Lacibacter sediminis: one gene and its partner. The protein of the gene in region 1 interacts with the protein of each later gene in a pairwise test. Links are inferred from orthologs where the notes say so. Each region holds a gene or a part of one and is shown on either strand. Other genes may lie near its edges.

The links.
Region 2: the proteins of rpe (region 1) and eno interact in binary tests that used the Escherichia coli proteins (3 or more experiments, as listed by UniProt). The link is inferred for Lacibacter sediminis from one-to-one orthologs.

What each region holds. Positions count from the first base shown.
Region 1 is NZ_CP060007.1:1,000,882-1,017,047, reverse strand. Bases 7,103-10,090 are described here. They hold rpe (ribulose-phosphate 3-epimerase), read left to right. Parts: upstream 7,103-8,266; coding sequence 8,267-8,914; downstream 8,915-10,090. Other genes in these bases: H4075_RS04480 (TonB-dependent receptor), read left to right, coding at 9,510-10,090; H4075_RS04485 (hypothetical protein), read left to right, coding at 9,011-9,463; H4075_RS04495 (tetratricopeptide repeat protein), read left to right, coding at 7,382-8,185; H4075_RS04500 (TolB family protein), read right to left, coding at 7,103-7,267. Outside these bases: H4075_RS04545 (TetR/AcrR family transcriptional regulator), read right to left, coding at 1-60; H4075_RS04540 (SPOR domain-containing protein), read left to right, coding at 225-590; H4075_RS04535 (homogentisate 1,2-dioxygenase), read right to left, coding at 655-1,812; H4075_RS04530 (hypothetical protein), read left to right, coding at 2,120-2,851; H4075_RS04525 (metallophosphoesterase family protein), read left to right, coding at 2,862-3,362; H4075_RS04520 (pyridoxal phosphate-dependent aminotransferase), read left to right, coding at 3,423-4,520; H4075_RS04515 (nuclear transport factor 2 family protein), read left to right, coding at 4,680-5,105; H4075_RS04510 (LTA synthase family protein), read right to left, coding at 5,142-5,582; H4075_RS04505 (hypothetical protein), read left to right, coding at 5,706-6,074; more of H4075_RS04500, read right to left, coding at 6,158-7,102; more of H4075_RS04480, read left to right, coding at 10,091-11,993; H4075_RS04475 (T9SS type A sorting domain-containing protein), read left to right, coding at 12,187-12,819; H4075_RS04470 (AMP-binding protein), read left to right, coding at 12,955-14,598; H4075_RS04465 (class I SAM-dependent methyltransferase), read left to right, coding at 14,621-15,256; H4075_RS04460 (hypothetical protein), read right to left, coding at 15,260-15,688; H4075_RS04455 (hypothetical protein), read left to right, coding at 15,909-16,166. UniProt on the Escherichia coli protein: Catalyzes the reversible epimerization of D-ribulose 5-phosphate to D-xylulose 5-phosphate.
Region 2 is NZ_CP060007.1:4,177,688-4,193,762, forward strand. What follows is about bases 4,304-7,200. They hold eno (phosphopyruvate hydratase), read left to right. Parts: upstream 4,304-5,054; coding sequence 5,055-6,347; downstream 6,348-7,200. Other genes in these bases: H4075_RS17795 (DUF4126 domain-containing protein), read right to left, coding at 4,304-4,830; H4075_RS17805 (FtsB family cell division protein), read left to right, coding at 6,418-6,711; H4075_RS17810 (anti-sigma factor), read left to right, coding at 6,808-7,056; nth (endonuclease III), read left to right, coding at 7,092-7,200. In the rest of the region: acs (acetate--CoA ligase), read right to left, coding at 1-626; H4075_RS17780 (gliding motility-associated C-terminal domain-containing protein), read left to right, coding at 895-2,745; gliding motility-associated ABC transporter ATP-binding subunit GldA, read left to right, coding at 2,868-3,761; H4075_RS17790 (DUF3592 domain-containing protein), read left to right, coding at 3,820-4,248; more of H4075_RS17795, read right to left, coding at 4,264-4,303; more of nth, read left to right, coding at 7,201-7,736; H4075_RS17820 (hypothetical protein), read left to right, coding at 7,939-9,474; H4075_RS17825 (RidA family protein), read right to left, coding at 9,569-10,015; H4075_RS17830 (2-oxoacid:acceptor oxidoreductase subunit alpha), read right to left, coding at 10,121-11,965; H4075_RS17835 (VCBS repeat-containing protein), read right to left, coding at 12,184-15,567; H4075_RS17840 (RagB/SusD family nutrient uptake outer membrane protein), read right to left, coding at 15,664-16,075. UniProt on the Escherichia coli protein: Catalyzes the reversible conversion of 2-phosphoglycerate (2-PG) into phosphoenolpyruvate (PEP). It is essential for the degradation of carbohydrates via glycolysis.

The DNA of each region.
Region 1 (16,166 bases):
ATTCCGTGCTGCCTGCAGAATCACTTCTTCCGTACTTTGATCTTTTATCCGCTTTGCCATATTTTTAACCAAATGGTTAACAAAAGTAAAAAAATGTTTTTTATCTGCAACTTTTTTTCGCCATGTTTTCAAATTGTCCGCCGTTATATATTGCCGATTCACTAAAATAAAGCGGCAAATATGATTCTGGCTCGTCTTTTGCCTGTTCAGTATATCCCGACGTAATGCAGATCAAAAAAATCATTTATACCATCTTACTTCCTGTTGTCCTTGCGGCCTGCACAGGACCAAAGACAACTACTTCAGCGCCGCCAAAAGAAAAAACGGTTACCAAAAAAATGGTGAATGGTTACCAACTTCAGGTACTGAATACCACCGATAGGACTGAAGCTCTAAATGCAAAATCATTGCTGCTCACAAAATACCCGCAGCAGAAAACCTTCCTGATGTATCAAAGCCCCTATTATAAAATACGGTTTGGAAATTTTTTAACACAAACTGAAGCTTTGAGCTATCAGAAAAAAGTAAAAACTCATTTTACCAATGTATTTGTGATACCTGCGAAGTTTGAAATAAAGGTGAGGGAGTAAAATATCGGACATAAAAAAAGAAAAGAGCTTTCTTCAAACTCTTTTCTTTCTTCTGATCTCTCATCTATTCAGCCCAGCTCATTACATAATTTCCATTTTCAATGTCCAATGCCTGTTTGGTTAACATCAGCGGACGAAATGTATCAACCATCACCGCTAACTCCTTCGTTTCTTTTGCACCAATACTTTTTTCAACTGCACCTGGGTGTGGTCCATGAGGAATACCTGCAGGATGCAAGGTGATCATTCCTCTTGTTACATTCTTACGACTCATAAAATCACCATCAACATAATAGATCACTTCATCGCTATCAATATTACTGTGATTATAGGGCGCTGGAATAGCGTTGGGATGATAATCGTACAACCTCGGCACAAACGAACAAACCACAAAGGCATTCGTTTCAAATGTTTGATGCACAGGTGGTGGCTGATGTACCCGACCGGTGATGGGTTCAAAATCATGAATGGAAAAAATATACGGATAGCAGCAACCATCCCAACCCACCACATCAAACGGATGTGTACCGTAATGCAAACCGTATAACATTCCCTTCTTCTTTGCCCTTATGAGAAAATCGCCATGTTCATCATATGTTTTCAGATCCTGTGGCTTGCGGATATCCCGTTCGCAATAAGGCGCATGCTCCATCAACTGACCGTACTTACTCATGTAACGTTTAGGGTAACGGAGTGGTGTAAACGATTCAACAATGAACAACCTGTTTTTATCATCATTGAACTCTATCTGGTAGATCGTTCCCCTAGGCAAAATGATATAATCACCATAACCAAATGGCAATTCACCGTATTGCGTTTTCACTGTGCCACTTCCCTCGTGTACAAAGATCATTTCATCAGCATCAGTATTCTTGTAGAAGTAACCGCTTGTACCACTTGTTGGTGCGGCCAATACAATATGACAATCGTTATTCACCAAAACAGGTACACGGCTTTCTAAAAATTCACCGCCGGGTTTAAGATTAAAGCCTTCAAAACAACGGTGCTGCAACATTTTTTCTTCTGCAATAATGGGCGATACATCTATCTGCGGTTCTGTCTTAATGATCTGTGTTGGAGGATGACAATGATACAGCAACGAATAATCATCACTGAATCCTTCGGTTGAAAATAATTGTTCGCTGTACAAACCACCATCGGGCTTGCGGAACTGTGTATGACGTTTATGCGGGATCTTTCCCAATGTGTAATAGTGAGCCATGATTAAATTTGAAAATGAGTTGATTTGAAAATTTGAAAATGCGTTTGCTTATTTCTTGAATAGAAAATAGCGTATGTCAGCTTCTTGAAAGCTCCAGTGTGGCAAGCAGAAAAATGTACTTCCACTTCCGTTTATCGATCCAGTAAGTGAAGTTTCTGAAAAATGGCATATTCAAAGCTAAGTAATCTGTGCGGCTTACGAACGGCACTTCAACGCTTGTTTGAAAAATTTACAAATAGATTTATCTTCCCTTTTTATTGCATTCCGCAATAAAAACAATCAATCAATCACCGCTTAACAGAACCTCATGAAGAAGAGAGAAAAACTTGCTATCGTACGGCAACACTACCCCACTGCCATTACTACTATCGACAGCGTTAACAGGCTTATCGATTTTGTAGAAGCCAAACTGGATCTGGAACCTGCGCAGATCATGTTGGCCGATAGTATTTGCAGTGATGATGTGAACAGTATTCAATACCCGGCAAGGGCACATGAATTTCTTGGTCCTTTTAAAATGGGTGGACTTGATGGTTATCCGTTCACCGGTTTAACTGGTATGGGCGCTTTTGCAAGTCATGTACCCGATGAGGGAGCAGTTATTGTCTATTATGGTCCGCATATTGGTATTTCAAAAAATGGTGCGGTGGGCGAAATACATCGTATTGGTCAGCATAACCATTCAGGTTGTTGCGGCGCAGCAAAAGGAGCGTTGAATAAACTTTTAACGAACACGATCGAAGATGGAAAAATAACTGAGCTCGATTACCAGATGAATACGATTGAACAGATCCTACTGAAAGAGCGAAACAGAATTGCTACAGCCTCCATTCCATTAAAAGAAGCAACAGAAGTGATCTATGAAGCCATTGATAAACGCATTAACGAATTGGTGGCAGCAACCAAATATAATTGCAAGTATGTGATATTGATGGGCGCCATTCTCATCAACAGTGACAGCGATGTTGGTTCATTCAACTGCTCACGCCGTTTTGATGTGATCGATCTTGCAACAGGACAACGAACTTCTTATCTCTAAACAAATTGGTTTGACACGAATAGGACTTATCTCCGACACACATGGATTTTTAGATGACCCCGTGTTTGATCATTTTTCAAACTGTGATGAAATATGGCATGCGGGTGATTTTGGAACTATTGAATTAGCTAAGCGTCTGTCTGCTTTGAGCGGCCTGACTGTAAAAGGCGTTTATGGTAATATTGATGGACAAGATGTTCGATCCGTTTACCCCGAGCAACTGGTTTTCCATTGCGAAGATGTGAAAGTGATGATGCGGCATATTGGTGGTGCTCCGCCAAAATACAATCCCGAAACGAGAAAGGAATTGCAACTGCATCAACCAAATCTTTTCATCAGCGGACATTCACATATTTTAAAAGTGATGTATGATGATAAGATGAATTGCCTGCACATGAACCCCGGCGCAGCAGGTAAACAAGGCTGGCATAAAGTACGCACACTGATCCGTTTTGTGATCGATGGAAATAATATGAAAGATTGTGAAGTGATCGAACTCGGAAAGCGTTAACAGAATTGCCTTTTATACAACGTCTTTTTACAGTAACTTACAGGAACAAAATTAACAGCTATGCAACGTCGTGATCTACTGAAGCAAACCGCTCTTACCCTTGCCGCATTTACATTAAGCAGGGATCTTTTTGCCGCCGAAGCAGAAAAATTTGCACAGCTCCCCGATGTTGACAAGATCATCAAACTAAGTTCAAACGAAAATCCTCACGGTCCATCACCCATGGCCCGCAAACAAATGATGGAAGCTGTGAATGGCAGCAATCGCTATCCATGGGATGTTACCACAAAACTGAGAGAAGAAATTGCTGCTTTAACAGGGCACACAAAAGAACATATTGTAATGGGCGCCGGTTCATCTGAACTGCTGGGGCTTGTGGCGGTATGGGCCGCATTGAAAAAAGGAAATGCTGTTGCACCCGACCCTACGTTCCGTTTATGGATGCCTGCTGCACGTAAAACAGGTCTTGATATAAAACTCGTTCCGCTCACCGATAAAAAAATGACCGATCTGCAGCGGATGAAAGAAGCAATGAACGATCAAACAAAACTTGTTTATATCTGCAATCCAAACAATCCAACAGGCACGGTATTGCCGGCAAAAGAGCTTGAAGCATTTATTAAAGACATTGCACCCAAAGCAATTATTTTATTAGATGAAGCATATACTGAATTCAGCAGCGAGCCCAGCATGGCACACCTGGTGAATGATTATCCTAATCTTGTTATTGCAAAAACTTTTTCGAAGATATACGGTATGGCAGGTGCACGTGTTGGTTATGCATTGGCACATCCAACTACCATCAAACAACTCAATGAATTGCAGCCGTGGGCGAATGCAGGTGCAAGTGCCGTTTCATTAGCCGGAGCATTAGCTGCATTAAAAGACAAAACGTTCATCGACTTTTGTAAAAAAGAAAATGCATTGGCCCGTTCTATCTTCTGCAAAGCATTGGATAAAGCAGGCATTCCATATATACCATCAGAAACAAGTTTTATTTATTTCGATACCAGCAATTTTGGAAAAGATGTGAAAGCAATGCTTGAAGCGAAAGGCATTGTTGGTGCACGCACTTTTGAAGAAGGCACCAAGTGGTTACGCATCAGTGTGGGTACACAGGATGAAATGAAAAAAGCGGCGGCGGCTTTGTTAAGTTAGTTTGTAGTTTTTTGTTTATAATTACTCCGGCACTTGTGCCTTTTTCCTTGTGCCTTGTTTCTTGTTCCTTGTGCCTTTCACCTCCCGTCTTTTTCCTTTCATTGATTTTTAACGAATCGATTGCAATTGATCTTTCTATTTTTCGCCAAACAAAAAAATATGAAACCAATCCTTCTCATCATCGGCATTTTCTTTATGCATTCATTAGTGCGAGCACAGGCCGACGCACAAACCATCAAAGACATTGAAACTGTTTGTAACTACTATCTCATTGGCGGAACCAATCGTGATAGTGTGATGTATAGTAAAGCATTTCTACCGGAAGGTCATTTGCGCTATATGCAAAACGATACAGTAATGAATGTATCACTAAAAGATTTTGCAGCCCGCATGCGCAACGGTGGCGTAAAGCAAGATCGCAAAACAAGCATCGATCGTATTGAAGTATTTGGTAATGCTGCCACAGCCAAATTGACAATCGAGTATCCAACGTTTTACTATCATGATATGATGAGTTTATTGAAAACAAAGGACGGGTGGAAAATAGTAACGAAAATATTTTACAGGGAAGACAAGAAGAAATAAAAAAGGCCTCCGTTTGGAGGCCTTCTATTTTATAAGTTACATGCCGGGGAACCACGGCCTTGCAATTCCTTCACGGAAAGGCCATGGTACTGCCGCAAGAATTAAGATAAGCGCTACCACATACATCCAGGAAGCGGCACCATAGTTTTGTTTTTTTGCTCTGCCTCTTGCCATGGTGATCATCACAATTGCGAGGATCATAGCAGAAATATGTTCAACCACCCAGAAACGGGCGAAACTGTCTTTCATTACATTTCCGAAACCGCCCAGTCGTTCGATCATGTGAAAGCCAACTGCTTCATTGTTGAAATATTGAAATAAGCCCAGCAACAACGTAATGTGTGCAGCAATGAGCAGGAACAAACTTGTTTTTTGTAAGCCGCCTTTTTTAGTAAAAGCCTGGAACAAGGCAATGATCAACAGGATAAGAATTACCCAGCGGAGGACATTGTGCAAGTGAAGCAATCCGGTATACATAATGATTTGGAAATTTAAGATGATTTAATGTGAAATTCCGCCACAAAGTAAGGTGCAGAAAGGGATTATTCAAAAACTGTTTTTTTGCAGAAACGAAGTATCTTGGACTATCAAACACCTGCTATGAAGAAATTATTTTTTACCGTTGTTGCTTTTTGCAGCATACAATCATTGCTTGCACAATCTCCAAAAGTTTTTGTGAGCGATTCAAGCAGACCCATCATTCAACAACAATTATTATTTCAAAACAGGATCATTGGCAAAACTGAGAAGGGAACTGTTTATGCGTTGCCGCAAGATAATATGCCTGTACTGGTGCCAGACAGTTCAATTACATCGAACATGCCGAACAGGTTAAAAACTGAAACACCTGGTTTGCAAATACCAAATCCTTATTATCCCGGCAAACCGGAAATAAAGAAATTTCCGTCAACACCAAATATGTATCAGTATAAACAAAGGCCTGAGATAAAAAATAAGATTGAACGGTGAGTGATGTTGTAATTTCTTTTATTCGTCAGAAAGGCGTCAGACGGACATACTACTCACAATTCACTACTCACCACTCACCTTCCTCATTCCTCCCAATCAGCAATAAATATATTGGTATCTCTTGTGCCGCTGTTGTTGCGGTTGCTGCAGAAAACAATCTTCTTTCCATCAGGACTAAACATGGGGAATGCATCAAAGCCTTTATCTCTGCTGATCTTGGTGAGATTACTTCCATCTTCATTCATGGTATATAAATTGAACGGAAAGCCACGCTTGTATTCATGATTGCTGGCAAAGATGATGCGTTTGTTATCGGGCATGTATGCAGGTGCCCAGTTGGCTTGTCCAAATGAAGAAACCTGTTTAGCATTTGTGCCATCAGCATTTGCCACCCATACTTCCATATTGGTAGGTGCTACTAATCCCTGTGCTAATAATTCCTTGTATTCTTTGATCTCTGCTTCTGTTTTCGGACGGCTTGCACGCCAGATGAGTTTTTTCCCATCAGGGCTAAACCATCCACCACCATCATAACCCAACAAATTAGTGACTTTTATTTCTTTACCCGTTTTCAAGTCCATCACATACATATCTATATCACCATCTTTGGTACTGGTGTACAACATTTTCTTTCCATCCGGTGAAAGCGTTGCTTCTGCATCATACCCCTTACTGTTTGTTAACTGCTTTACAATTTTTCCATTCAGATCGGCCATGAAAATATCATAGCTGTCGTACAAAGGCCAGATGTATTTATTGCCGTATTTACTACGGTCAGGAATTGGTGGGCAATCGCTGCTGCCCAAATGAGTAGATGCATAAATAACGTGTTTGCCATCTTTCATAAAAGCACCGCAGGTTGTTCTTCCTTTGCCGGTGCTCACCAGTTTAGGTGTAAATTTTTCGCCCGCTTTTGTTGGAATTTTTGCGATATACATCTGGTCGCAGGGAATACCTTCTTTTGCATACGTTTTTTGGAAGATGAGCCATTTGCCATCGAAACTGAAATATGCTTCCGCATTATCGCCACCAAAAGTGAGCTGTTGAATATTTTTAAAATGCTTTTCGTCGGGATACAATATGGTATCATTGCTGGTTGCTGTTTTCTTTTCAGTTTCCTTATTCACAGCATTAAACGACAGCATAACAACCACAATAAGAGGTAAAGCAAGCAACAGAGCGGACTTATTCATAAAGCTGATTTGGTGCAAATGTAGATTTTGGAATGCCCGCAAATGTCAGGAAAATGTAAGAACCAGCACAGCAAAATAATTTAGCTTTGCGCCATGCAGTTGAAAGCCTTTTTGATGACTGGATTTACCAGCCTTTGCCTGTTCGCCTGTACCAACGATAAACCTGCCGAAAACGGACAGGACGCTACCAATAATCCTCCTGCCAATTCCAAAATTGCTGAACTTGAAAATAAGCTGCAACAGGAACCACAGGTCGACAGTATCCGTGAACAATTTGTAGAACAGTTAGTACAAAATAACCAATACGATAAAGCATTGGCGCAGGTTGAAACGCTTTTGCAAAAACAACCCAACAACCCGGCTTATCTTTTTATGAAAGCCGATGCGTTGGAGCGTAAAGGCGATACGGCCAATGCCATTGCATCTTACGAGCAATCAATTGCAGCAGCAGGTTTATTTACCGAAGCCGAGTTACGACTTGCCTCGCTTTATGCAGAAACCGGAAATAAAAAAGCAGAAATTTTGTGTGATGCCTTATTGAAAGATGCAACTGCTGTACAATTCCGTAGTGATATTCTTTTTGTGAAAGCGGCTTACTATAATAAGATCAAACAAGCACCAAAGGCATTGACTGTTTACAACCAGATCATCCGTGAAGATTATACTTACTTGGATGCTTACATTGAAAAAGGATTGATCTATTATGATCAGCAAAAATTTGAAGATGCACATAAAGTATTTGCGCAAAGCACCAATGTGAGTAACAAATTTGCAGATGGTTATTTCTGGATGGCGAAGGCAGAAGAGAAACTCAACCGCACAACTGAAGCCATAGATAATTATAAACGTTCCCTCGCACTCGATCAAAGTATTGCTGAAGCAAAAGATGCGTTGAAGAGATTGGGAGTCGTAAAATGATGGCTGATGAATGATTAATAATGAGTGATGAGTAGAATACAAACAACTATAAACTAATAAAAACAAACCATAAACTTTTCTATGCCGATTGTAGCTCCTTCTTTATTAAGCGCCAATTATATTAATCTCCAGGCCGATTGTGATATGCTCAATGCCAGTGAAGCCGATTGGTATCACCTCGATGTAATGGATGGCCGTTTTGTACCCAACATCAGCTTTGGACCAATGATCATTGAATTTTTCCGCAAAGCCACCACAAAAGTGTGTGATGTGCACTTGATGATTGAAGAACCGGAAAAATATGCAGAAGCTTTTCAAAAAGCCGGTGCCGATATTCTCACCGTGCATTACGAAGCATGTACACATCTGCACCGAAATATTCAACAGATCAAAGGTCTGGGCATGAAAGCCGGCATTGCATTGAATCCGCACACACCTGTGTCATTATTGAAAGATGTATTGGCTGATATAGATATGGTTTGTTTGATGAGTGTGAATCCGGGTTTTGGCGGACAGGCATTTATTCCGCAAACCCTTAACAAGATCAAAGAACTCCGCAACATGATCGATGAAAAAGGATTGAAGGTGGAGATTGAAATTGATGGTGGCGTTACGCTGGCTAACGCAAAAAGTATTGTCGACGCAGGTGCAAATGTGTTGGTTGCCGGTAACACAGTGTTTAAAGCACCTAACCCAACTGAAATGATTTCCTTGTTGAAGAAGATATAATGAATGCCGGGAAGACTGAAAGGTTTACAGCCTTTCAGTCTTCCCGGCATTCTGGTTTTAATGCAACGCTTTGATCGATCAAAAGGTCAACCTTCTATGAAACCGCTGTCATTTATACTTTTCCTATCGCTGCTGCTCGGCAGTTGCAGCTATCCTTGTGGCAACTCTTCCGGCCTGCATCTCAATTTTGTTTCCTACACAAAAGCTGAGATCCATGGTTTCAGCATCAGCCGTTACGAAAAGGGAAGCAACTTCAACAATCTCATCAGTTCAAACAGTTTTGATTCTTCTATTGTTGGTTTACGTCAAAGCGGCGATACCATCCGCTATGCTTATTTCAGTAATGATGCATTGCTTCCATCCGGCTTCGACTATAAGGTTTTCATTCCATCAACCAATATAACCTACAACATTACCGACCTTAGAGAACCTCAGGAAACGGGAATTAAGAATGGACAGAAAGTCTATTGTATGAACCAGATTGTTTCCTGCAAGGTTAACGGCAATACGGTAACAATTTCTAACGAAGACCTCTTCCTGAAAAAATAACTTGCTTCGCTTTGCGTTTTAGCAGAAAGGCTTAGTTTTATCTTCCATGAAGGCAACCAAAACCTGCTTCCTGTTCCTGCTCCTCCTTGCAACCTCTGTTTCCTACGCCCAAAAGAAATCGGCAACAGTTACCGGTAAGGTATTGGACGAAAATGAAAACCCGCTTGCGAAGGTATCGGTGATCATTCTTGGTCGCAGCAACGGTGTAACCACCAACGATTCCGGCTATTTCAGCATTAAAGTACCTGCAGGCAAGGCATTTGCCCTTGTTTTCAGTTATACTTCCTACCGTGATGAGCAACGGAATTTCTTTTTAAATGATGATGAACAGGAACGCATTGTTCTCCGTCTTGAACGTGGTGGCAAAGAACTGCAGGAAGTAACAGTTACCGACAACCGCATACGTACCGAAGCGTCGGCGATGCGCCTCAATCCAAAAAATGCTTTGCTGCTTCCATCGGCTGTTGGTGGTGTAGAAGGACTGATCAAAATATTTACCAACTCCAACAACGAACTTTCGTCGCAATACTCCGTGCGTGGCGGAAACTATGACGAGAACCTGATCTATGTAAATGACTTTGAAGTGTACCGACCTTACCTTGTTCGTCAAGGTCAACAGGAAGGATTAAGTTTTATCAATGCTGAGATGGTACGCAACCTTACGTTTTACAATGGTGGCTTTCAATCGAAGTATGGTGATAAGATGAGCAGTGTGCTCGATATTCAATACAAACAACCAAAGAAGTTTGGCGGTTCTGCTTATGTTTCATTGCTGGAACAAGGTTTAAATTTTGAGGGAGCAACAAGAAATGAAAAAGTAAGTTTTGTTGTTGGTGCAAGAAACCGCAGCAATCAAAACCTGTTGAGCAGTCAGCAGACAAAAGGTAATTATGTTCCTTCGAGCAATGATGTGCAGGGATATATTACGTGGCAACCAAATACCAAATGGTTGTTTGAAGCAATGGGCAATTACTCACGCACGCAATTCAAACTAAATCCTGAATTTAGCAGCCAGACAGCTTCTGTGTTCTCTCCTTTCTTTACAGCAAATCTTGGGTTGGATATTTATTTCGCTGGTGCTGAGCGTGACCGTTACAGTACAGCCATGGCTGGTATAGCAACCACCTATCAACCAAGAAAGAATCTGAAGTTGAAATGGATGCTTAGTCATTTCAATAACAAAGAAGAAGAATCATTTGACATACAAGGTGCCTACTTATTTGGTGAGCGTGACTTCGATCGCAGTCGCACAACCTTTGGTTTAATAGTAAATCCATTGGGGGCGGGTGTATTCCAGAATTTTGCACGCAACCGTTTAAACATCTCCACACAAAATGCTACGCACAAAGGTAGCCTGTCGAAAGACAAACATTTCATTCAATGGGGACACAGTCTCGAACGCCAAAGTATTTCTGATAAGTTGAACGAATGGGAATTGACGGACAGCGCCGGTTATACGTTGCCGTTCAATCCTGATCAATTGCAGTTAACAAAAGTTATTAAGTCAAAAGCTGATCTTGTTTTCTACCGCACGTCAGGTTATGTGCAGGATAATATTATTCTGAATGATTCATTGAACATGACCTTGCAGGTGGGTGTTCGTTACAATTACAATACACTCAATAATGAAGTATTGATTCAACCACGTGTGCAATTTGCGATGCAGCCTCTTGGTAAAAAAGATATTGTGTTTCGTGCTGCTGCAGGTGCCTATCATCAACCACCATTTTATAGAGAGTTACGTCGTTATGATGGTACCGTAAATGAATCAGTAAAAGCACAAAAGAGTTGGCAGGTAGTGGCAGGTATCGATTATAATTTTAAAGGATGGGGCAACCGTCCGTTTAAATTACAAGCTGAAGCCTACTATAAACACATGACTGATATTGTGCCGTATGATGTAGACAATGTGCGTATCCGTTATTTCGGCAGCAACAGTGCCAAAGCATATGCAACAGGTATTGAAGCACGCTTGTTTGGCGAGCTGGTGAAAGATGCAGAAAGCTGGGTAAGCATTGGTATCATGCGTACACGTGAAAATTTAGATAATGATCAGTGGTATAATTATAAACTCGATTCGCTGAATAAACCAATCGACAGCACCTTAGTGCAAGGCGGCTGGATCAGAAGACCAACTGACCGCTTCCTCAGCGTTGGTATGTTCTACCAGGATTATCTTTCCACCAATAAGAACTTCAAATTCTCCATGAACTTTTTGTACGGCACCAATCTTCCTTACAATATTCCCAATAGCGCCAAGTACAGAAATGCGTTAACGATCGATCCATACATCCGTGTTGATTTTGGTTTCAGTGCATTGTTGCTCGATGGCGAAAAAAGCAAACGCCGCAGCCGCAATCCTTTCCGTGAGTTCAATAATATCTGGGCAAGTCTCGAGATCTTTAATGTGATCGACCGCCCCAATACCATTTCCTATTTGCTCATTAAAGATTTCAGCAACACCATCTTTTCTATTCCCAATCGTTTAACGCCAAGGCTGATCAATTTTAAGATTGTGGCGAGGTGGTAGAATGGTGAATGCCAAAAAGTAAAATTTAAATCACCTTAGTGCATCGTTCAAACTGTTTATCCCCTCTCGGGAGGGGCAGCAGAATGTTACACAGGAAACTGTTTAAAGGGGTGGGTTTAAAATTATTAATGTCATTAACATGACTTTCTTTCCCGAGAATCCCTGCCTATCTTTATCTCGTAAATTGAGAAGCATGAAAACATCCATCACCGCCATCGTATTCTTTTTTACAGCTTTCACCGGCTTTTCGCAGGCGAATGATCCGTTTCTTACTTTCCCCATCGAACTGAAATTTTTCCAGGCACAAAAAACAAACCAGTACAATGTGTTGCGTTGGCTGGCCCCCTGCACATCAGATTTTGCAGCATTTGAAGTACAGCATTCTGCTGATAATAAAACCTTCAGCGTACTGCATAGTTTTACTGCCGACCAGATCCGTTGTGCTGAACCTTTTGATTATACCGATCTGCAACGACGTGAAGGAACCAATTATTACCGCATTAAACTTACTACTCCCGCCAATACTTCTGTTAACTCGTTCATAGTTGCTGTACTCAACGGCAGCAAAGGATTTGCATTGAATGCGTTGTTACCATCTCTTGTACGTTCAACAGCTGTGCTTAGTATTTCATCAGCAGAAACAGACAGGTTACAACTTACAGTTACGGATATCAGCGGCAAACGTTATACTGTTCGACAAGAACAGTTATCAGCAGGCACCAATCAAGTGCAATTAAACCTTCAAAGTTTACCATCCGGTCAGTACGTATTACAGGCAAGCAACAGCAAAGGCGAACAGCAACAGCTGCGTTTTCTCAAACAATAAAACGGCCCTCCTTTGCGTCTTCTTTTCTCTGCGAACTTTGCGTAAGATAACTGACGCAAGTCAACAGGTTTAATATACATCGTTCTGTTACTGCTGAATAATTTTCAGTAGATTAGATTACTCAAAACGATTGTCATGACCATATCCACACCCCTGCAACAGTTTCTGCTAAACGTAGAAAACCATCCCAACGATATTTTTTTGCGTCAACCTTTTCGTGGCGAATGGACAACCTGGACATGGCAACAGGCAGCTGATGAAAGCAGGCGTATTGCTGCAGCATTGCATTCACTCCAACTTCCAAAGGGATCACATATTGCCATTCTTTCGAAGAACTGTGCGCATTGGATGATGGCGGACATAGCGATCATGATGGCCGGCTGTATTTCCATCCCCATCTATCCGACATTAACAGCATCGTCCATTCAACCGATTCTTGAACACAGCGATGCAAAAGCAGTTTTCATTGGTAAACTGGATGATTTTAAGTCGCAGGAACATGGCATACCACCTGAACTGATCCGTATTGGTTTTGATGCATACGAACGAAATGAACGTTACAACTGGAGTGAATTAATAGAGGAACATCAACCACTTCAACACACACATCAATGGCACGAAGATGAATTGATGACGATCATTTATACATCGGGCACAACCGGCCGGCCAAAGGGTGTGATGCACACTGCAGGTAATTTCAACAGGGTGATGCATGCAGCTATTGAAGAACTTCGTTTAGAAAAACACAGAGCTTTACTATCATACCTGCCTCTCAGTCATATTGCCGAACGGATAGCTATTGAAATGAATTCGATCTATAATGTATGTGTCATTTCATTTGCTGAATCGGTTGAAACATTTGCAAAGAATGTAGCTGAAGTGCAGCCGCATATTTTCTTTGCCGTGCCAAGACTCTGGGGGAAATTCAGGGAAGGCATTCTTAAAAAAATTCCACAGAAAAAACTCAACCTGCTTTTATCAATTCCAATCATCAGCGGCATTGTAAAGAAAAGCATCAAACAGAAATTAGGTCTGTCTAGAGCTACGCATATTTACAGTGCCTCCGCTCCTATTTCTGTTGACCTGCTCAAATGGTTTGCGAGACTTGATGTAAAAATTACACAGGCACTGGGCATGAGTGAAGATTGTGTGTATGCACATTTCGAACGGCCATACGATTACAGGCATGGGTCAGTGGGAAAACCATTTAAAGGACTGCAGGTAAAGATTACAGAAGAAGGCGAGTTAAGGGTGAAAAGCGTAAGCAATACCAAAGGCTATTACAAAGAACCAGAACTCACTGCTGAATTGTTTGATGAAGATGGTTATTTAAAAACAGGCGACATCTGCGAATATGATCACGATGGTTATTTGTTTGTAACCGGACGATTAAAAGACCAGTTCAAAACAGATAAAGGAAAATACATTTCTCCATCACCCATTGAAACAAAACTGTTGGCCAATGCCGATATTGAACAATGCTGTGTGGTGGGCATGGGTATTCCGCAGCCTATTGCATTGATCACGTTATCAGATATTGGCAAACAGAAAACAAAAGAAGATGTGGAGGAAAGTTTACTGGCATCACTGGCTGCTATTAATCCTTCTTTAGAAAAATATGAGTATTTGGAAAAAGCAGTTGTGATGAAAGAAAACTGGACCATTGAAAACGGATTACTTACACCAACGTTGAAAGTGAAACGAAATCAGGTAGAAAAAATTCATCAGCAGTTTTATCCGCATTGGTTTCTGGAAAAAGGAAAAGTGATCTGGGAATAAATGTTGCCGTTACTTTGCCGCAATGGAATTGCAACCATCTCTTAAAACATTTCATTTTGGTGATTACCGGTTCAATGCGTTTGTACCAGACTCATCGGCACTTCAGCAGGCATTCACCAAACAACTTCAAACAGATCCATCAACGCCTGCACCCTATTGGGCACAGGTTTGGCCATCGGCCTATGCTCTTTGCGAATTCATCGCAACTCAACCTCATTGGTTGCAAAACAAAACAGTACTTGAATTAGCTGCAGGCTTGGGTTTGCCTTCGCTTCTTGCGGCACAGCATGCAACAAAAGTTACTTGCAGCGATTATGTTCCTGAAGCAGTAGAGTTCATGCAGGAATCAATTCAAGAAAACAAACTGGAAAACAGCAAAGCAATGATGATCGATTGGAATCATCTTCCCAATGATCTATCGGTTGATGTTTTGCTGTTGAGCGATATTAATTATGAACCAAAGGCTTTCGAAACTTTATTCAACGTTATCATTTCATTTTTGGAAAAAGGAACAACCATTCTACTTTCAACACCACAACGGCTGATGGCAAAACCATTTATCGACCGGTTGCTGCCCTACATCAAACTATGGGAAGAGCAAACAATTACAAACGTAACACCTGCTGTTACCTGCTCGGTTTATGTATTGCAGCAATAGCAGTTATTTCTTCAGTACTTTTTCCAGGCGTTTCAGATCGGTGATCTCAGCCGGAGATAAAATTTCGTTGTTCTCATATTTAGCTTTGAGGAACAACACTTGCTTATGTTGAGGATATTTTTCAAGAATGGCATTAATGATCGCTCCTATCGCTTCGTCCTTCGTAAAAAAAGCTGTTGGTGCCGATGCTGCTGCCCGTTCACGGGTTGGCTTCTTTAAAATGATGGCTTCGAGTGTGGCTAATTTATGTTCAGGTATTTCAGCAACCTTCATTGCTTTTTGTAACAAGCCTTCCAGTTGTTTTTTGCTCAGTCCGCCACGTTCCTCGTATTGAAAGGCGAGACTTTTGATAAATGTTGAATCAGGTCGTGCCAAAACCATTTGTTGTAACACATCCCGCACCACATCTACATCTGCTTTTTTCCTTTGCATGCTGTGAAAGTAAGAAAACACGATGGTTAAATAAATACAACCTTTCCTCTGAGATTTATTCAATTGATTTCAGCGTACACTCATTTAGAAATCGCCCCGTAATTCTACGATTAACTTATTTACAAGTAAAATAACTGTGTAAAACTTGCGTGTTTTAACCCTTTCATTTTTCCAGAAAATGTTTTTACTTGTGTGTATTAATCACTGCAACCTACACCTCATGCCTTTAAGAAAGAACCTTAACTATCTGCTTGCATGTGTGCTTGTTCTTGTAGTAACAAGCAATGTTATCAGCCAATCAAAATGGGTGACAGATGTGTATGGGAATGTTGGCTGTAATATCTGGCTCTACCGCAGTAAGCAACAAAAATTTCCCGGTCTGCGTATCTACGGTTCCATGAGCATCATGGGCACCTATGATCAACATTATATGATCCACTACGGACCATCATTAAGTATCTACACAAAAACTGTAGGA
Region 2 (16,075 bases), 3.2 Mb from region 1 along the record:
CGTGTGTAAACAATTACTTTTTTTACTGTGCGGTTACCAATGAGTGCATCATCAATTACACTCTTCAGCGGAATATCTTTATTACCACGATAAGCACCATCGCAGGTAACAATAAATTCAGCTTGTGCATCATACAAACGATCAGCAATACTTTGTGCAGAGAAACCTCCAAAGATCACACTATGTATAGCGCCAATGCGTGCACAGCCTAACACCGCATACGCCAACTCAGGTACCATGCCCATATAAATACAAACACGATCGCCTTTTTTCACACCATTGTTAATGAGTACCTGTGCAAACTGGCAAACACGTTTATGTAAACGGTTATATGTTACTACACGAACTCTTTCTTCAGGATTGTTTGGCTCCCAGATGATAGCAGGTTTGTCGCCCATTGTTTCCAGGTGGCGATCAATACAATTTTCAGTGATGTTGAGCTTTGCACCTTTGAACCATTCTACTTTTGGTTCTTTGAAATTCCATTCAAGAACCTTGTCCCATTTTTTTCGGAAATGAAAATGTTCAGCGATTGAACCCCAGAACTCTTCCGGTTGTTCAACACTTTTTTGATATGCTTCTTTGTACTCTTCGTAAGACTTGATCTGGTAAGGATATGACATCATTCGTTCTTTGGGCCGTAAATATAAAAATATTGCAGCCTTATGCAGCGAATTTTATTCGGCATCGGTCTTTTTATTGAAAGAAAACAGACAATACCCTATTGATCTGTTCGATGTCTGTTCATATGGTTGGTTTTTTATGAAAGCCCTTGTTGTTCAGCAAGGGCTTTTTGTTTGTTGTGAATGAATGTTTACATTTAAGTTTCTTAAGCAACCGATGTACAACCTGAAGCCATTTTGTTTTTTAATAGCGATTGTTAGTTTCTGCATATTGACAGTTCAATCGTATGCACAATGTTCAAGCAATGTTTTATTTTCTGAAAATTTTGGCGGCAGCAACAATTCTCCCTTAACAGGTTCAAGACTTCCTGCCGGTGTTACTACGTATACATTTGATTCGCTTGGTACTATTGATGATGGCCAATATGGTATTCGTAAAACAACTGCTGACATTGCAACCGGTCAGCGACAGTTTAGTGTTTGGCATATTGGCAATGATCGCTCAGGAGGTAATATGATGATCGTTAATGCTGATTACACTGCAGGAAAGTTTTACGAAACAACTGTCAGCAATCTCTGCTCCGGTTCGCAATTGTATTTTTCTGCATGGCTGGCCAATCTTATTCCGGCAGGAAGCAGCAACCCACTCGATCCGATACTGCGTTTTGAAATTGCAAGTGCAGTTTCAGGAACGGTGCTATCATCTTTTCTGACACCAACTATTCCACGTTTCAGTTCATTTACATGGACACAGTACGGATTTAATTTTTCGTTGCCCGCAGGTGAAACTTCAGTTGTGCTTCGCATCTTTAATAACCAGGCGGGTGGTATTGGAAATGATCTTGCACTTGATGATATTGAATTTACACTTTGCGGCGCAAGCATTGCGCCGGTTGTTAACGGAACAATGCTCAATACAAACGATGCATGTGTTGGCAGTAATATCAGTATCAGCGGAAATGTAACAGCTATATCTTACACAAACCCTGCATACCAATGGCAATTTAATAACGGAAGTGGTTGGGTGAATATTCCAACAGCTACTACTCCTGACTTAAGCATCAACAATATTCAAAAAGCAGATAGTGGTAATTACCGTCTACTGGCAGCCGAAGCAGCTAATATCAACTCAACAAATTGCCGTTCAATCTCACCAAGTATTCCCATACATGTATTTGCACCTGTAACACCAATGTTATATACCAATGCTCCTGTTTGTGAAGGCAAGGATCTGTTACTGATCGTTCCGGTTAATGCCATTGCTTATATATGGACGATAAACGGCAGGCCCTTTAATATGAGCACTGATACTTTGCGTGCCAGAAATGTAACTGCCGCCAACAACGGAATGTATCATGTCCGGCTGATCACAAAAGGTGGTTGTTCAAGCATGGATTCAGCTACTGTTGTTATACAATCAAATCCATTACAACGCTTTCTTCCATTTGATACATTGTTGTGTGATGCGCAAACATTAGATGTGGACGCACAACAACCAACTGCAGCAACCTATTTGTGGAACGATGGAACAACTTCAGCACAACGTATTCTTTCAACTGAAGGAATCTATTCATTGTTTACAAGCGATGCTGTTTGCGACCGTACAGATAGTTTTACCATCACAAGAAATTATACACCCACTGTTCAGCTTATCAGCGATACTACGCTTTGCGTAAATGAACCTTTGCTGTTGAATGCAACAAATCCATTAGCTGAATTTTATTTGTGGAGTACGAATGAAACTGACAGCAGTATTACCATTACTTCACCAGGCACTTATTCTGTTGCTGTTGGTAATGGTTGCGGAATTGCGGTTGATGATATCACTGTTGATTATAAAGATTGTGCGGATATGATCTTTGTGCCAAACGCCTTTACGCCAAACGATGACCGGTTGAATGATGTGCTCTATGCAAAGGCTTATTTCCTTATTGAAGCATTTGATATGAAAATTTACAACCGTTGGGGACAACAGATATTTTCTACCAATTCATTGTTTACCGGTTGGGATGGCCGTATGAACAATAGCAAAGCTCCACCCGGTCAATATATCTGGACTGTCAGCTACAAACGCAACGGCAAATTGTATACACAAAAAGGAACGGTGCTGCTTATTCCCTGATGATAGCTTCAAACTGAAAGAGAGGTATGCCATACCTTCTTACATTGCCATGCGAAATATAATATGCTTAGGTATGGCATACCTATTCCACATTTCATTTATTTTTGAACCAAACACAGCACATGTCAATTGAGGTCAATAACCTGGTGAAACTTTATGGTGAGCAAAAAGCGGTGAATAATATTTCCTTTAAAGTAAACAAAGGAGAGATCGTTGGCTTCCTGGGGCCGAATGGTGCAGGAAAAAGTACAACCATGAAAATGATCACCGGTTACCTGCAACCAACAAGTGGCACCGCTGTTGTGTGTGATGTAAAGGTGAATGATAACCCGATGGGCAGTAAACAAAAGATCGGTTATTTACCGGAGAGTAATGCATTGTATTACGACATGTATGTAAGAGAATATCTGGCGTTTATTGCAGAAGTTCATAAAATCGGAAATCAGAAATCGAAAATTGAAGATGTTATACAACAGGTTGGTTTAACACCTGAAGCTCATAAAAAGATCGGTCAGTTATCAAAAGGTTATAAGCAACGTGTTGGTTTGGCTGCTGCACTTATTCATGATCCGGAAGTATTGATCTTAGATGAACCAACAAGCGGACTTGACCCCAACCAGATCATTGAGATACGTGATGTGATCAAACAACTTGGATTGAACAAAACAGTTTTATTCTCCTCACATATTTTACAGGAAGTGCAAGCCATATGCGACCGTGTGATCATTATCAATAAAGGAACGATCGTTGCAGATGATCAGTTATCTAATTTGCTTAAGAAAGTGCAGGCAGGAGAAGTGATCCTTGAATTAAAAGAAGAAGTAGATGAATCGCTTTTTAATTCAATTCAAAATTGTATTCGCATAAACAGTACCACCTGGAAATTCAGAACAGATAATCCTGATGCAGTGAAAAAACAATTGCTGCAACTATCGATTGAAAAAAATCTCAACGTGCTTTCGTTGAAGAGCGATGAGAATTCATTGGAAGATGTGTTCAGGAGTTTAACATCTTAAAATTGTCTGTTCACCTGAAAGGTGACTGTACAACAAATTCATTAAACTAAAACAGTAAATGACTATTGTAGATTATTTATCCATAATTGGGATAATAATTATAGACATCATTAGTTATCGTATTGTTTTAAAAAAGACAATTGATGAATTTTTAAAATTAAATAAACTCGTAGTCAACGGTCAGGTAAGTACAGGAGAAGTTATTGATGTTGTTGAAAAATCAGACTTGGATGGTCGTACCCAATACGCCCCATTAATCCGGTATTTTGCCAACAATGTTGAGTATAAATTTCAATCTGAAGATTTTTCCTTTAATAAGCCTGTAGTCGGAGCGGCGATCAACATTTGCTATAACAGCAACGATCCATTAGAGGTGATTGATAACCCAAAAACCGTTTTATTGTTCAAAGGCTTTATAATTATTTTCATTCTAATAGTCTTGACCGGGTTGAATTTTGGGATTTTATATAAAGTATTTTCTACTTGAAAAAATAAACAGCCATCACTTCCTTAACCTTCTCACTCCTTTCATCACAATCCATCCAATCAACACTAACATCAACACAGCAATAATTACAGGTGCAGTAAAACTCAACGCCGTACCACCAATAGCAGCTGCATTCTCACCTGTTGACACAATAACATTTCCAGTTCCTGCTGTAGTCTTACTTGAAAATAATCGCAGCAAGCCAATGCCTGCATGCACCGTTCCTGCCGCACCACCTCCTGCAATGATGGCCATGATCCATTTCAACAACGGACTGAATTCTGCAATGGGTAAAAACGATGCAGCCAAAACAGTTCCTGCTGCGACAGCTAAAGGTGTGGCAATCATATCGAGCAGGTTATCAACAAAAGGAATATAATAAGCACCGATTTCAAGAATAGCTGCAGTACCAAAACAAATCAACGCAGGCAGGCTTCCCATCCATTCCATATCTGCAGACAGTGCAAACCACTGCTGGTATGCTGCAAAGCTGGCTCCAAGCATGGGCACAAATACCCGGAAACCACAGCACGCACTGAGTGCAATGCCCATTGCAATGGAAGTAAGTATCGCTGTGTCCATACAATCGTTTGTTGTACTTAAAAATAATCAATTTCACTGCCTTTTATCCTTTGTTGCTGCCTTTGAATGTCTTTTCTTTGCAGCGCAAACAAAAAGTCAGAAAAGAGAGAAGTTAGAAAGTCCGAAAGAACAACTCTGCTGATCTCCATCTTCGGAACGAACAATCTTCCGGTCTTTTCTCTTCCCGACTTCCGGACTATAACATTAACTACAAACTGAATTTTATGAGCTTTATCGCCGACATTCATGCTAGACAAATTCTCGACAGCCGTGGTAACCCAACTGTAGAAGTAGATGTGATAACTGATAATGGTATTATTGGCCGTGCTGCCGTACCAAGTGGTGCTAGTACGGGTAAACACGAAGCGGTTGAGCTACGTGATGGTGATAAAAGCAAATACCTTGGTCGTGGTGTTTTGAAAGCTGTGCAAAATGTGAATGATGTAATTGCTGATCAGCTGATCGGTATTGATGTTACACGCCAGGCTTACATCGACAATCTTCTGATTAAAATTGATGGTACAGAAAATAAAGGTTCACTTGGTGCAAATGCAATGCTTGCTGTAAGTATGGCTGTTGCAAAAGCTGCTGCTGAAGAAAGCGGTTTGCCTTTATTCCGTTACCTCGGTGGTGTAAACAGTACAGTAATCCCTGTTCCGATGATGAATATCATGAACGGTGGTGCACATGCTGATAATAAAATCGATTTCCAGGAATTCATGGTCATTCCTTTTGGTGCTCCTTCTTTCAGTGAAGGTTTACGTTGGGGTGTGGAAATTTTCCATCATCTCAAAGCAGTATTAAAGAAAAAAGGTTTCAGCACAAACGTTGGTGATGAAGGTGGCTTTGCTCCTGAAATTCAAAGCAACGAAGAAGCAATTGAAACTGTATTGGAAGCCATTACTGCAGCAGGTTACAAACCAGGTGAGCAAGTAGGTATTGCAATGGATGCTGCATCAAGCGAAATGTATGATGAAGCTACCAACACGTATAAATTCTATAAGAGCAACCCTGGTAAAGTGATCAGCAGCGATGAAATGGTTGCTTACTGGACTGAGTGGGTAAATAAATATCCGATCATTTCTATTGAAGATGGTATGGCTGAAGATGATTGGGCTGGCTGGAAAAAATTAACTGAAAGTCTTGGAAAAAGATGCCAGTTGGTTGGTGATGATCTCTTCGTTACAAATGTGAAGCGTTTAAAAGAAGGTATTGATAAAGGCATCAGCAATAGTATCCTCATTAAAGTAAACCAGATCGGTACAGTTACTGAAACCATCAATGCCGTGCAAATGGCACAGAACGCAGGGTTCACAACGGTTATGAGTCACAGAAGTGGTGAAACTGAAGATACCACTATTGCTGACTTAGCAGTAGCATTGAATTGCGGACAGATAAAAACCGGTTCTGCTTCACGTACTGATCGTATGGCGAAGTACAACCAGCTTATCCGCATTGAAGAAATGCTGGGCGAGAATGCAATTTATCCGGGCGGAAAGATTAAATTTGGTAAATAGCAACTAGTTAATGGTTCATAGTTCATGGGCATTAACTGTGAACTATGAACCATTTTTATTTAGATCTCATATGAAAATTCTGAGCAATATCCCACCAGTACTGAAAAACAAATATGTTTTAACGATCATTGGTTTTGCGGTATGGATGTTATTTGTTGACAGGAATGATTTTATTACCCAGATCAGCCGATTTAAGAAGCTGAACGAATTAAAAAGCAGCAGCACCTATTACGATCAGAAGATCGAAACGGCCAAAACCGAGCTGGAAAAGCGAAAAAACGACCCTTCGGCCTATGAGCGACTGGCCCGTGAAAACTACTATATGAAGCGTGATAATGAGGACATTTTCCTCTTTAACGAATAAAAAGACCTGCCCCGTACAATACAAGTTTACCAACAGCGTTTAATAGCAAAGCAGATCCTTTGAGAAGCCCCTACGCAACAAAAAACAGGATTGCTTATGACACATAAATTTACGCCGGAAGACTTGTTACAATATCTCTACAAAGAAACGACCCCAGCCGAGAATGCCGCCATCGAACAAGCGTTGGCCGAAGATTGGACCCTGAGAGAAAAATTCGAGGTGATCAAAAAAGCAGCTCAACGACTTTCGAAGTTTACATTTTCTCCCAGAACAGAAACCGTTCTGTCTGTGTTGAAATATGCAAACAAAGACCTTGCAGCTTCCGATATTTCCTCTTCAAACTGATCTTTCCCTAATTTCGCCGTCATTCCCAATTCAGAATGACAACAAAAGAGCGTTACCAATCCGTTATTGATTATTTTTCTGTTCATGCACCCGATGCAGAAACAGAATTGTTGTACGACAATCCTTTTCAGCTGTTGGTTGCCGTTATCCTCAGTGCCCAATGCACCGATAAACGGGTGAACCTAACCACTCCTGCCATCTTCGAGAAATATCCTGATGCTAAAAGCATGAGCAAGGCCACGTTCGATGAATTGTTTCCACTCATTAAAAGCATTTCATATCCCAACAATAAAACCAAACATCTGATTGGTATGGCACAGAAACTCGTTAACGAGTTTAACAGCGAAGTGCCATTAACTGTGGATGAATTGGTTAAGCTGCCGGGTGTTGGACGTAAAACTGCCAACGTTATTACATCGGTTGTCGATTCACAACCTAACATGGCGGTTGATACGCACGTGTTTCGTGTAAGCAAGCGCATTGGATTGGTAAAGCAAACTGCAACAACTCCATTAGCAGTAGAGAAAGAACTCATCAAACATTTTCCAACAGAACTTATTCATAAAGCACATCACTGGCTTATTTTACACGGTCGTTATATTTGTGTTGCACGCACGCCGAAATGCAGGGAATGCGGATTGCAGCATTGCTGTAAATATTTTGAGAAGAATAACCGCTGAGTCTTATCTCACAAACGCAATCTTCTCCTTACACTATTGCAACAGCAAATTCTTTTTCTTACCTTCTTTTTTGTTGAAAAGCTTTTATCCAATACAACAGTAAACGTTCATGGTTAGGTCAACCTGTTTATTGCGAACAAATTGCTTCTCCCTGCATATCCGTTGAAATACTGTAAAAAAATGTCAGCTAAAACGATACGTTATGAGGCATAAAAAAATAGTATTCATACCTGCAATAATCATTGCCGGATTATTTTTAGTAAGCTTTGGCTTAAACAACATGAACGATATCCCCATTCTTTGGGAAATTAGCAAATTAAAATCGGCACATCTGCCATTGGTCAACAAGTCTATTGAAGTGCATCCAATAGCGGAAGACATTTACAAAAAAATTCCCGAACGAACAGCCTACAAAACCTATCCCTTTTATATGCCCGGCCGTGAACCCAAAGGCTATTATGAATGGCTGTTAAAACAAGAACCAGAACTGGTTTTTGATGTAGCTAAACTAAAAACGGAAGAAGACTGGATAAAAGCAGGGGAACTTATTTATGAAATGCCGCAAAATTTTGACCGGTTTATTGACAGTGCTGTAAACATGGAAGAGTTGCAAGGCATGGCAGCATTTATGACATCCATACATATGCCGGTGAGTAAAGATGGAACGATCCCTTTTTTTCAAATCGTGGTTCGTAAAAAAGGAAAAATTGAAGTGGGCACATTTGCCTGTGGCAATTGCCATAACAAAGTAATGCCTGATGGTTCGGTAGTTAAAGGGGCACAGGGCAATTATCCGTTTGATAAAATTTTCGGAGGAGGTCTCCTGGCAAACATACAGGAGAGCAAAATGGCTGATAGCGCTGCATCGGTTATGCTGAGCCAGAGTTTCCGTGGGTTATTTGGTGCACCGTGGATCGAACACGAAAGCCAGGAGTTTGTAAAGAAACCCGAATATAAAAGAGCTATTGCAGTTTTACTGGCAACAGTACCGGGTGTAATGCACCGGCATAGCAGTACGCTTGGTGCACCAACTGCCATTCCCGATTTGTTTAACCTGAAAGAAAGAAAATATCTTGACCGCACCGGCATGTTGTTGCACCGTGATATTGGTGATTTGATGCGGTATGCAGTATTGAACCAGGAAATGGATTTCACCAATTCGTATGGTGGTTTTAAACCCGATACAAGACCTGATAGTGTTTTGCTAAAAAGATATACCCGCTTCTCCGATGCACAGGCTTATGCGCTTTCAAAATATATTTATTCGCTCAGGCCTTTACCCAACCCTGATAAAGCTCCGGCAGAATTAATTGCAAAAGGAAAAGCAATATTTGAACAGGATGTTTGCATTGATTGTCATACTCCCCCACTTTACACCAACAATAAATTAACTCCTGTACTTGGTTTTGTACCGTCGAAAGAAGATAAAACAAGGTTCGACATTTCTGACATTTGTGTTGAGACTGACCCTACACTTGCACTATATAGCCGGCGTGGTACAGGATATTATAAAGTGCCCTCGCTTATTGGTGTATGGAACAGACAAGCACTCATGCACAGTGGTTATGTTACTTCACTTGAAGAAATGTTTAATCCTGCAAGACAGAAAGATGATTTTATACCCTCTGGTTTTAATCCAAACGCAGGTCAACCGTTTGCGGTAAAAGGCCACAGTTTTGGTTTAGATCTTAATGTAGAAGATAAAAAAGCGCTGCTTGCTTTTCTCAGATCATTATAAGAATCCGAAATTATTTGAAGAGAGAAATTATTCTATTATTCCTGCATTTTAAGGTCTGCGGACTTTGAATAGCAGAAGATGAGCAATAAATAATTTATTGTTTCGGGAAATGTGCAATCAACTCAACTTCCAGTTTTGCATCTGGCATGTATAAGCGAACGATCTGCACCCATGTTGCAGCAGGAAAATCGCCTTTGTAAAATTGCTTGCGCACATGGTTGAGTTGTTTCATCGCTTCAATATCAGTAGTGTACAGATTTTCTTTTACCACATGCTGAAAGGTTAAGCCATATTGTTTAAGTGAACGTTCTAACCCACTGTACAATCGTTTCACGCCTTCTTCATTCATATCTGTTGCAACGGTACCTGAGATGTATAACACATCACCCACTTTCAACGTTTGCGCATAACCGGCAGATGTATCCTGTTTGATTGGATTGCCCCAATGCCATTTTTCTTTTTCAATGGGCGCTTTTGTTTGTTGTGCAGTGGCGGCAAATGAAAGAAGAAGAAATGAAACGATGAATAAGTTTCTGTTCATGATAATAAGATTTGAACGTAAGATAATTTCAGCTTTCGTAAATGAAAACAAAAAATCCATCAACGGGTATTGATGGATTTAATTATGTTGAAGACTGACAGTAATTTACAAATACTTCCCGATCTCTTCAATCAATTCACCTTTGGTGATCGGCACACCCTTGATCTTGTTGTAGCCTTTCGCATCAACAAAATACAGATCACGGATGATCCGGATGAGCTGACCATTATTGATCTCGGGCACCAACACCGTATCATAGCTCTTCAGTATCTCACCAAGATTTTTTGGGAAAGGACGAATGTAACGGAGATGAGCGTGCGATACTGATTTGCCCTGCGCCTGCAGTTCAGCACAGGCACTTTTGATTGCGCCATAAGTACTACCCCATCCAAGCACCAATACTTTACCTGTTGCTGCTCCACTGTCTAATTTCTGTTCAGGAATATAATCAGCAATTTTATCAACCTTGGCCTGTCTTGTTTTCACCATGTGCTGGTGGTTATCGGGATCATAACTGATGTTGCCTGTTATATCCTGTTTTTCTAACCCGCCAATACGGTGTTCCAACCCCGGCGTACCAGGGATAGCCCATGGACGAGCCAGTTTTTCATCACGCTTGTAGGCCAGTAATTTTTCTTCGCCTTCATCAAGTCCTTTTTTAAAGTTGACTTTTATTTCAGGCAAATCTTTTGATTGCGGGAACTTCCATGGTTCAGCACCGTTTGCAATATAACCATCGCTCAGGAACATAACCGGCGTCATGTGCTGCACAGCAATACGTGCTGCTTCATACACCGCATCAAAACAATCAGCTGGCGTTGATGCAGAAATGATCGGCATCGGGCATTCGCCATTACGGCCATAATAAGCCTGCATCAGATCACTCTGTTCTGTTTTTGTGGGCAACCCTGTTGATGGTCCACCACGTTGAATATTGATAATAAGCAAAGGAATTTCCAGCATCACTGCCAAACCCATTGCTTCTCCTTTTAATGCAATACCGGGACCGCTGCTTGTTGTAACAGCCAATGAACCGCCATATGCAGCACCAATAGATGATGTAATAGCGGCGATCTCATCTTCGGCCTGGAATGTTTTTACGCCGAATGCTTTGTACTTACTGAGATCGTGCAAAATATCGGAAGCAGGTGTAATTGGATATGAACCTAAGAACAATTGCAGTCCGCTTTTTTGTGAAGCGGCTATTAAACCATAACTCACCGCCTGGTTACCCATAATGGAACGGTATAAACCTGGTTCCATCTTTGCTTTCTCTACTTTATAGGTTGTAGTAAATGTTTCCGTAGTATCGCCGTAATTGTAACCGGCTCTCATAACACGGATGTTACTTTCAAGAATATCAGGTTTCTTACCAAATTTTTCGGTGAGGAAGCTGATGGTACTTTCCATGTCACGGTTGTACATCCAATACAAAAAGCCCAGCACAAACATATTCTTTGCACGGTCTTTTTCTTTCATACCCATCGTGATGTCAGTGAGCGCTTCTCTCGTCATCTTGGTCACATCCATCTTGATCACTTCGTAGTTTGATAAGCTATCGTTCTCAAGAGGATTAACGCCTTCAGGGTAGTTGGCAAGACGAAGATTCTTCGCATCAAAACCATCGGTATTAACAATGATCTTCCCACCTTTCTTAATGGCTTTGAGATTGGCTTTTAATGCCGCCGCATTCATGGCTACCAATACATCACAATCATCACCTGGTGTGTACACATGATCACTGCTGAAACGCAACTGATAACCACTCACACCGGCAAGGGTTCCTTGTGGAGCACGGATCTCTGCCGGAAAATCGGGGAAAGTGGCAAGATCGATTCCCATGAGGGCGGTATTATTGGTAAACTGGCTACCGGTCAATTGCATACCATCACCACTATCGCCGGCAAACTTGATGACTACATCGTTTAATAGTTCCTGAGTTCTTGTCATAGCAACGCAAAGTTAGGTGTGCTCAATCTATGAAAAAATTCAATCTAAAATATTCTTACCGATTTTTTCAGTCGAAAACAGGTAGAAAGTTTTATTTCGACAGAATTTCTGCCAGATGGCAGTTGAAACCCTGCTGAAAATCATTGTTAAAGGAGGAGAAAATGAAGAAGCGATTGCAGATTGCCCAATCATCCTGAAAATTATTTGTCTGCTGATCGCTATTTTGACTTCTTAATTGCAACACCTATCCTAAACACTCTCATTGAATCATTATTGACTGCAGCAAGCAATATCTTTTCTCCGTTTGATAAACGAATAAGCGACATGTCCTTTACATCACCATTCAAAATAAAGCCGCTGGTTGCCGGTGGAACTGATGTGAAGGACTTATTGCTACCACCTCGAAGGAAACAACCATAAGACGCATCATATCTTCCAGTCATTACTTCGGCCTGGTATTCATTGCCCGCCAGCAACAGGTCTTTAAACCCATCGTTATCCAAGTCATCGCAGATAATAGTATTAACCGGCGAGAATTGTGCTTCTACCGGCAATGCATGCTTGATAAATTTGCCATTACCTGTATTTTCAAAAAAACAAGTCCTAGTTTCATTACAATGCAGCTCCAAAATTTTTTGGGGTGCTTTTCCTTTAAAGATATCCTGATAGCTGGCGTGTGCATAGTCCTCATTTAAAAGAAATTGTTTTTTTATCGCAGGTACCCGTTCAGCAAAGCGGCCTCTGCTGATGGCGGGATAAGAACGTTTGATACCATCAGCGTCTTTTATGTAATAGAATAAAAAAGGATCAATACTGCCGTTGCCATCCAAATCAGTTGCGAATAATTGCATTGGTTCCTGCAGGCTGACTTTGTATTCACAATTCAACCCAAGGTTTCCAGCTACAACGTCAATATCTCCATCATTATCGATATCGGTAGCGTTCAAACTACGCCACATACCATTCATTTGAGTTAACCCGGCTGATGCAGTTACATCAATTAATTTACCCTGTTTATTCTTAAAAAATTGTAGCGGCATCCAATCTCCCGTAATGATGAGATCTGTTTGCTGATCATTATCAAAATCTGTCCACACTGCAGCAGTAATCATTCCGGGTGTTTGCAAAGCCGGACAAATTTTTGCGGTAACATCAGTGAAAATGCCATGATCATTATGCAATAAAAAACTTTTAGGAGCTACCGGGTACTTATTTGAGACTCTGCCACCAATAAACAAATCGAGATAGCCATCGCTATCAAAATCACCGGCGCTTACACAGCCGGCAATTGTTCTTATCGAATCAGGAATGGCATGAGGCTGCAATTTGAAATTGCCTTTGCCATCATTGATATACAAACGTGGTTGATAATAAATTGAATTTTCTTCATACTGCATGCCGCCGTAAGTAATCAAAAAGTCGCTATCACCATCTTTGTCAGCATCAAACAAAATACAATCCTGGTCTTCTTCAAACTTAATGCTGTCGGTGAGGTTTTTTGAAGTGAACAGTTGTCCTGCTTTCTGCGTAAAAAATTTACCAGAGAAATTAAATGCACCGCCAATAAAAAAATCCGTTGTACCATCATTATTGATATCACCAGTAGTAATAAACGGTCCCATTTGAGAATACTTCTGCGGCAATAATTGTTGACTGGCATAATCGTTGTAAACGTTATCGCTGTGTTTATAAAACAAACCGTTGTACCCTGTTATATCGGAAAAGAGAAACGAAGGACTAACAGAAGCAACAGGATCAACAACTGCGTTTTTCCATGCAAGTGACAGAGTGGTATCTGCCTTTACATTTTTTAACAGCTGCTTCTTCCCATCGGGCCACACAATCACCAGCGAATCTGCCTGATCATTTTTTCCTATTCCAAAAACCAGTTGCTGATCTACTGATGAGAAATATCCACGAACGGGATTTTGTTCCTGCAGTTGCACTTTACCACTAGAATATACAAACAGCTTTGCACCAAATCCTTTTCTGTTGAGGCTGTCTCCATTTACTTGCACACTTAAAAAATGAGATTCGGGAGCTTTGTTTTTCTGATAGGTATTATTGAGGAAAATAAATGCAGGTTTATTAATATTATTTACTACCAGATCAAGATCGCCATCATTATCCAAATCAGCATAAGCTGCGCCGTTCGACATCGAGGGTTCATCAACACCTGCATTAATTGACTGATCTGAAAATGTGAGATCCTTATTATTGATGTATAAATAATTGGGCAGGGTTACATGTTCTAACGAGGCCAGTTTTTTTCTGATTGCTTTTTGCTGTTCTTCCCTTGTTAAGTTTTTATTGAACATATTATTGCTGAACTCAACGAAATCAGCATCAATAAAATCTCTGCCTATGCCATTAGTGACATGCATATCTTTCCAACCATCATTATTAAAATCAGCCATCAACACACTCCAACTCCAGTCAGTAGCATGTATGCCGCTTAAACGGCCTATTTCACTAAAAAAAGGAATACCGGTATTGTGTATTTTAAAGTTTCCGTTATTCAACTGCAACATGTTGCGCATAAATTCCGGCTCGTAACCCATCGCCCGTTCTGATTCATACCGGTCGTAATTCATAAAAGAGAGAGAAGTCTTTTTTCGTTTATTCGTTTCCGGTAGCATATCAAGCGTAACGATATCCGTTAAGGTATCATTATTAATATCTGCAGCATCAGCCCCCATGCTGGAGTAAGACTGGTGTTGAATAGCTTTGTCAATACAATTGACAAACGTACCGTTGCGGTTATTCAGCCATAGTTCGTCATTGAAAATGAAATCATTTGCTACATAAATATCCGGCCAGCCATCATTGTTAAAATCACTAACAGACACACCAAGCCCATAGCCATCTTCTTTAATACCGGCCGCCATTGACACATCTGTATAAACAGGATGACCGGCATTTGCACTATCGCCATCATTGCGGTAGAGTTTATCATTAGCAGGTGAATGGCCGCTTTTGTCACGTGGTAAAATCGTATTGGCATTATTGGCAGCTAATAAATAATTGGCGAGGTACATATCCAGATCGCCGTCTTTATCGTAATCAAAAAAAACAGCCTGCGTGGAATTGCCTGTGTTGGCCAGTCCGTATGCCTCTGCTTCTTCTTTAAAACTAAGATCGTGTTGGTTGATGAAAAAAAGATTTTTTGAACGGGTCACCAGGTCCTTACCAAATACGCAAACGTATATATCATCATAGCCATCATGGTTAATATCAACAACGCTTACACCGGTGCACCAAACATTGGTACCAATGCCTGCTTTCTCTGTGATGTCATCAAATTGATTGTTGCCTTTATTAATATACAAACGGCTGCTTACCTGGTTGCCGCTAAAAAAAATATCCTTCTGCCCATCGTTATTAAAATCGCCAATGCCCACACCTCCACCCATGTAACCAAACTCGTTGATGAAAGAGTATGAAGAATCATTATCGTGGATATCATTACTAAAATCTATACCCGATGCTGTTGCCGGAAGTTGCGTAAACAATGTATTTTCTTGTTGGCGGTTACACGACATCCAGAAAATGATGCCGATAAAAAAAACAAACTGTTTGCAATAAGTGAAAAGCTTGCTCATGCTGGTTACAAGTTATATTTAAAAAAATACAGAGCTACAGATCGACAAAAAAATAGAGGCTATGGGAATAGCCTCTATTTAAATTAACTACAGCATTTATTTTATCAATGGGTTGGTTGAAGTTTCAATTGCAGGAATTGGGAACATATCTACCTGGCCCGGTACAGGATCAGGTTTTAACGAAGGGAAGTAGCCCTTTTTCCTCCAGCGTAAAACATCTATACTTGCCACTTCTTCGCCACCTAATTCAACTGCCCTTTCATGCATTACTGCTTTCAAAGCGTCGTTTTTAGTTACTGGTGCAACAGGTGGCATAGCCACACCTGGACGGCTGCGCACCTCATTGATATAAAGTGCTGCCTGTGCAGGTGTTCCTATTTCTGCTTCACATTCAGCCAACATCAGCAATACATCTGCGTAACGTATTACACGCTGATTAATACCACCGGGATGAAACCCTGAGTTTACATATTCATAAATACTGTACTTGCGGAAAAACCGCTTAATG